DNA from 3 places in the Paenibacillus sp. JT22N12 genome. Region 3 is predicted to be linked to each of the others. Evidence: riboswitches for the same ligand, from Rfam matches in the RefSeq annotation. Region 3 holds a riboswitch; each other region holds the start of a gene.
The links. Region 3 has a riboswitch for thiamine pyrophosphate ahead of thiC (phosphomethylpyrimidine synthase ThiC). Riboswitches for the same ligand answer to the same signal wherever they lie in the genome.
Positions count from the first base shown of each region.

Region 1: it holds a riboswitch for thiamine pyrophosphate, as region 3 does, so the genes downstream of both, AC0YOA_RS05320 (thiamine phosphate synthase) here and thiC (phosphomethylpyrimidine synthase ThiC) in region 3, are expected to answer to the same signal.
Region 2: it holds a riboswitch for thiamine pyrophosphate, as region 3 does, so the genes downstream of both, AC0YOA_RS10920 (ABC transporter substrate-binding protein) here and thiC (phosphomethylpyrimidine synthase ThiC) in region 3, are expected to answer to the same signal.

Region 1 is NZ_JBWDNU010000001.1:1,267,634-1,269,834, reverse strand. Features, by position in the region: gene AC0YOA_RS05325 (hypothetical protein) at 1-554, shown strand, start outside; TPP riboswitch at 700-801, shown strand; gene AC0YOA_RS05320 (thiamine phosphate synthase) at 919-1,554, shown strand; gene thiO (glycine oxidase ThiO) at 1,538-2,201, shown strand, end outside.
Region 2 is NZ_JBWDNU010000002.1:1,212,860-1,215,060, reverse strand. Features, by position in the region: gene AC0YOA_RS10920 (ABC transporter substrate-binding protein) at 1-778, opposite strand, end outside; TPP riboswitch at 961-1,072, opposite strand; gene AC0YOA_RS10915 (hypothetical protein) at 1,299-1,709, shown strand; gene AC0YOA_RS10910 (glycosyltransferase) at 1,788-2,201, shown strand, end outside.
Region 3 is NZ_JBWDNU010000017.1:113,577-115,777, forward strand. Features, by position in the region: gene AC0YOA_RS34380 (glycoside hydrolase family 78 protein) at 1-440, shown strand, start outside; TPP riboswitch at 489-596, shown strand; gene thiC (phosphomethylpyrimidine synthase ThiC) at 1,023-2,201, shown strand, end outside.

The sequences.
Region 1 (2,201 bases), on a different contig from region 3:
AAATGATGATGTTTACGCGCTTCTTCGAGATGTCTCCGGCGGAAGCGGTTGCCTGCGTCCACTTTCAATCCGAAGGCAAGCCCTGGGAGTTCTACCTTGATACCGCCAGGCATGCCTGGGACGAGGTCAGACATTCCTGGTTCGGCGAAGCGGCGCTGCGCGTCAAGGGCTATGATATATACGACAAGCCGAACTGGACGGGCTGGCTGGACATGACGCTGCAGCTGTTCGAGCCGGACGAGGCCTATACGCATCTGACGATTGCCATTGAGAAAGCGGCGATGAAATACCCGCCTGGCAAGCGCGAGGAATGGGAATTTTGCCGCGACATTGCCCGGGATCCGCTCATGACGACCTTCCAGGACTTCGACTGGGCCGATGAAGTGGTGCATGCCGGTTTCGGGCAGCGCTGGATCGTGAATGACGTGCATAAAGGGGATCTGAAGCAGGCGATGACTTCCTCGGCAGAAACAGTCGAGAAGAGAGGGGCCTATATGGCGAAGTTCGACCATCAGGGAGCAGAGCCGAAAAGCCCGTATGCCGGCGGGTATTGAGAGGAAAATAATGTCCCAACGCTTACCCTTTCAGATGCGGCTTCTTCCTGGCCACATAAGGTTGGACCCGCATATTTGCAGCCTTCCAACAGATTTTTATTTGCTTTTTCTAGCATTCGTGATAGTATAAAGCCAATTGCATAGGATGTATCACTAGGGGAGCCGAATGGCTGAGATTGAAGATGAATTCAAACCCTTTGCACCTGATCTGGGTAATACCAGCGTAGGGAAGTGGTCTCACGATTGGTCTATCGGCATATGAATAAGTATGCTATTGCCTAGTTGAACAGGGCCGCCTTCTTATCTGGAGGGTGGTCTTTTTTGTGTTTTTATCCATACCGTAGTCTGGGAGGGCGGTGATAGTTTGACGGCACTGGAATTACATATAATTTCGGATGGCCGGCAGGATCTGGAAGCCTATGCGAGGACTGCCGGGAAGATTCATCCGTATGTGACTTCCTTTCATCTGCGGGAACCGGCGAGGAATGCTTTCGAGCTGTGGCAGGGCGTGCAATCTCTGCTGGCCGAAAGCGTTCCGGCCGGGAAAATAATGATTAATGACCGTATCGATGTAGCTTGGGCCGCCCGGCTGCAGGGCGCTCAGCTATCCTACCGCAGTTTGGGCGTAAGAGAAGCCAGAATGGCTTTTCCCGGACTTCGGCTGGGCTGCTCCGTGCATGGAATAGAGGAGGCTGTCCTGGCCGGGCAGCAGGGAGCGGATTTCCTGATTTATGGCCATATATTCGCAACGGCTTCCAAGCCGGGGCAGGAGCCGAGAGGGATCGGCGCTCTGGCGCATATGGTCCGGAGCGCAGATATACCCGTAATCGCCATTGGCGGAATTAATCCGGAGCGCGTGCAGCAGGTTCGGGCAGCAGGAGCAGCGGGTGTAGCGGTGCTGTCGGGCATTATGCAGGCGGCGGATCCTCTGCGGGCCGCCTTGCAGTATGCCGAAGCTTTGAACAGACGAGGAGACGAATCAGATGACGAATACTTTTGATGCGATCATTGTGGGCGGAGGGGTGATTGGAAGCTCGATCGCTTACCATATGGCGGCAAGAGGCATGAAGGTTGTGCTGCTGGAGCGTGACCGGCTTGCCGGGCAGGCCTCCAATGCCGCTGCCGGCATGCTTGCCGCACAGGCGGAAATCAACGAAGCGGGGCCATTATTCGAGCTGGCCCTCCGCAGCCGCGCGCTCTTCCCCTCACTTGCCGCCCAGCTTCGAGAGCTCAGCGGAATTGATATCGGTCTGGAGCGCAAGGGGCTGCTTCGCATCGCCACAACCGTCGAACAGATGAACGAGCTTCAGCATGCGATTGAATTTCAGCGCAAAGCGGGGCAACAGGCAAGCTGGCTGACCGGTCGTGAGGTTCGCAAGCTCGAGCCGGCGCTTGCCCCGGATATTTTGGGCGCCATGCTTGTTGAAGAGGACGGGCATGTGCTGGCCCCGGAGCTTTCCCTTGCTTTTGCCAAGGCAGCCGCGGCGCTGGGAGCGGATATACGGGAATATGCGGAGGTTCAATCGCTTGTGCTGGAGCAGGGCTCTGTATGCGGCGTCCGCACCCGGGACACAACCTTGTATGGCAGCCGCATCGTCATTGCCTCCGGCACCTGGAGCGGACCGCTAATGGAGCAGGCTGGACTTT
Region 2 (2,201 bases), on a different contig from region 3:
TGCGCTCGGCAATCATCTTCTCGTTCGTTTCCAGCACAGGCGTATAATAGTCCAGCTTGTCGCTGTAATCGGTCAAGTAAATCATGTTGATTTTATCCCCGCGAAGCTCGGCCTCCACGCCGGTCCAGGCATAATAGATCCAGGCAAAATCAATGTTTTTCTTCACAGCCGTAAAGAAATCAGCATCGCCGATGTTCACGATTTTCACTTTGCCCGCATCCGCCTTCTGCTCCTGCATCAAGGAATCGATGACGGCCTCCTCGGCCGGAGAGCCCCAGCCGCCATAGGTTTTACCCTCAAAATCGGTCGGCGTCTTGATATTCTTGTCCGCAGGCGAAGCGAAGCCCGAGGTGTTGTGCTGAATGACGGCGGCTATGGAAACCAGCGGCACACCCTGAATCCGCGCTTGTGTAATCCCTTCCTGATAACCTACTCCGAAATCCGCCGCGCCCGTGGCCACCATCGTGTCGGCACCGGCTTCGCCGGGTTGGATGATTTCCACATCAAGTCCATGGTTTTTGAAAAAACCGTTGTCCCGGGCTACATAAAGCCCTGTATGATTCGTATTCGGCGTCCAGTCCAGCACGACCTTCACCTTCGTTAAGGCAGCACTCTGTCCGGCATCCGTGTTGCCGGTTTCCTGGCTGGCTCCGTCCGCATCCGCACCGCTGCTGTTTGTACCCGCCGCGTTGTCTGCCTGACCCGTATTATTCTCTTTGGCTCCGCAGCCCGCAAGCGTGAGCAGCAGTACAAGCACCGCTATTCCCCATTTTGCCATTGTGAACCGTTTATTTACTGCCATGATCTTCGCTGCTCCTCCCCAATATCGTTCAAGATAAGCGACAACATCTTCCCATAACCCCGATTTGTCCATAAGAAAAAGCGCCCTCCCGATGGAAGACGCTTGTAAACGGCTTTGTAAAATCCGCCCTCCTGCTTTCACTTAAAACCATGAAAACGGGCTGGCTACAATGCAATTCCTACGCTGGCATTATCCAGATCAGGTCAAAGGGTCGGGATTGTATCGGTATCCCCTCTCAGCCGGCCTACTCCAGCTCCCCATGTCATATTCAGTTATGTCGCACCTCCTATTATAGCAAACAATGTGCAAAATACCACCTGAAAGTTGACATATAACAGGATGCTTGATCCGTTAAATATACGGGGACCTGGGGTGATTTTACAATCGTTTGCCTATGAGTCTCATAAAATCCGCAAATAGAGGCCATTCTTGGCCTACTCCATTACGGAGAACTTGGAATAGCATGTAAGATCTACGAGGAAAGGGGGAAATCAGCATGGGAACTTTTCTTGATCAACGCAGCTCGATGAATGCAAATGCTTCCGGCTCCATCAACGTTGCGCTTACAGCAGCTCCGGTATTGTTCGGTGTTGTTGGTCTGCAAACCCGCAGCGTCGCGAACCCGATTGTGGATCTGACAGGAACAATCGGATTTAGCGCTACTGCTCCAGGCTCGACCGTTGCTGTCCAGGTTGTTCGCGGAACCTTGATTACAGATACCATTATTTATTCCGCCATCTTCACAGCCGGTATTGCAGGCGCTAATACACGCAGCTTTACCGTACAAGACCTATTGGCACCCGCTGCTGCACAAACGACTTACTCAGCATTTATAAACAGTCTCGCCGTTGGTGTATCACGGATCGGCCCCGAAGTATTCTGGGGACTTGCCTCATCCACGGTCTAATTCTTCAAAGAAGCTATACGGCCTAGACCGTGTAGCTTCATTTTTTACCTATTTACGCACTGGAAAGGGTGGATTGAATTGATTTCGGTCAGTTTATGCATGATCGTGCGTAATGAAGAGAAGGTAATCGCACGATGTCTCGATTCGGTTGCGGATTTGATGGACGAAATTATTATCGTCGATACCGGATCGTCGGACCATACGAAAGAAATCGTATCCAGGTATACGAATCATATATACGACTTCGAATGGATTCACGATTTTGCCGCCGCGCGCAATTTTTCCTTCAGCCATGCTACCAAAGATTATATTTGCTGGCTTGATGCGGATGATGTTTTGCTGGAGAAGGACCGGCAGGCGTTCCTGAAATTGAAAAACGACCTGACTTCCGATTACGACACGGTCCTGATGGATTACGTCCTGTCCCGGGACTTTCAGGGAAATGCCCAGCTGTTCACACGCCGCAACCGGCTGGTTAAACGTCGGCGAAGT
Region 3 (2,201 bases):
TAGTGGTGCGCAAAGACATACCGGTGCTGCCGCTTGACGTCAAGGGTCAGGTGCTGCATACGGATTTGTGGGACCAGCGCCGCAGAGAATACAATATGAATCAAAACGGCGATGCAGACAGCCCGCGCGGTTATGAGGTCTTTTGGGCAGGTGAGAAGTTTGTGCTGCATGCCCAAACGACCGACACGGTAACAACTACCCAAGCGGATACTGTTGAGGTGACGATGAACGGCTTCACGGCTCATCTGGATGCCGCGAACGCGCGGCGTACCAGCTGGAGCGGCAGTATGTGGGATGAAAGCTTCGAGAAGCTGGAGGATGGGCCGCTGACGTTTACGTTCACCTCTACTTACAACAACGGGACCGTGAAGACAGACTACGTAACTGTCACGGTTGCAGGCAATGTGCAGCAGACGGTTGGCATTCATCGAAGAAATTGAACATTATAAGTTGACTGCGTGTGCGTTCACGCGATATAGTCGTACTAGGAAATCCACTAGGGGCGCCCGCATGGGCTGAGATAAAGCGCTGATCGCTTTGGTCCCTTTGAACCTGATCTGGGTTATGCCAGCGTAGGAAAGTGGGCTTGTCTGTGCGATTATGGGCTGGATCTATGCTATTGTCTTTTCGCATAGACAGGATGCCTCACTTATTCGGACAATGAAGCATAGTCTTCATATGCCGGATGGAAATTGCCGCATTCAAACCGCTCCCATGCCGGAGCGGTTTTTTTAACTTTATAGAATTTATAAGCTTCACTCCTATAAATTTCTATACGGTCCAAGGGAAGAAATTTGCTCAGCCGCAAAGGACGGCAAAACGGATTCTTCCCGGTTCGCTCCAGCATGATAGTGTGTCAAGGAATGCTGTCGGTGAACGGGCTGAAGCCTGCTCATACCGGGAACTAATGGGACAGGGAACTGCCTGCCCTTGGCTCGTTCCAATTTTTCCGCACCGTCTATGCCGCTGTCCTTGCGAGCCTCCTAGGGGATTATCCAAATTACCTTGGGAGGTTTTTTGATATGACGATCATGGCTGGAGCATTGCCGGGCAGTCGCAAAGTGTATGTGCAAGGAAGCCGTTCGGATGTACGGGTGCCGATGCGGGAGATTGAACTGTCGCCAAGTATCAGTAGAAGCGGCGAGGTGCAGATGAACGAACCGGTTCGGGTATATGATTCCAGCGGTCCGTACACGGATTCCGCCTATCGGGCCGATGTGCGCAAGGGTCTGCCGGCTCTTCGCCGGTCATGGATTGAAGATCGGGGAGATGTGGAGCGCTATGAAGGGCGTGTGATTCAGCCGCTTGATAACGGTTTCCACTCGGAGAAAGCGGCAGGCAGCCAAGGAGCAGAACCGTACCCGGCTTTAAATCACACACCGCTAAGAGCTGTCCGCGGGTGCAATGTGACTCAATTATTTTATGCCCGCAGGGGAATCATTACGCCGGAGATGGCGTTTATTGCTGTTCGTGAAGGGGTAGCGGCAGAGCTTGTGCGAAGCGAGGTAGCGGCAGGAAGAGCTATTATACCGGCGAATATCAATCATCCGGAGAGCGAACCGATGATTATCGGGCGCCGCTTCCACGTCAAGATCAATGCCAACATCGGTAATTCAGCCGTTGCTTCGTCCATCGAGGAGGAAGTGGAGAAAATGACATGGGCTACCCGCTGGGGCGCCGATACGGTCATGGATCTCTCCACGGGCAGGAACATTCATACAACCCGCGAATGGATCGTGCGAAACTCGCCGGTTCCGGTCGGCACAGTGCCTATCTATCAGGCGCTGGAAAAGGTGAACGGAAAGGCGGAGGATCTGAGCTGGGAGGTGTACCGCGATACTCTGATCGAGCAGGCCGAGCAAGGGGTTGATTATTTTACCATTCATGCGGGTGTGCTGCTGCGTTATATTCCGCTTACAGCCAAGCGGGTAACGGGGATTGTTTCGCGGGGCGGGTCGATTATGGCGGCATGGTGCCTGGCGCATCAACGCGAGAATTTTCTGTATACGCACTTTGAAGAAATTTGCGAAATTATGAAACAATATGATGTTTCATTCTCTCTTGGTGACGGGCTGCGTCCCGGCTCCATTGCAGATGCCAATGACGAGGCTCAATTCGGGGAGCTGGATACTCTTGGCGAGCTGGCTCAAGCAGCATGGAAGCATGATGTGCAGGTGATGATCGAAGGCCCCGGCCATGTT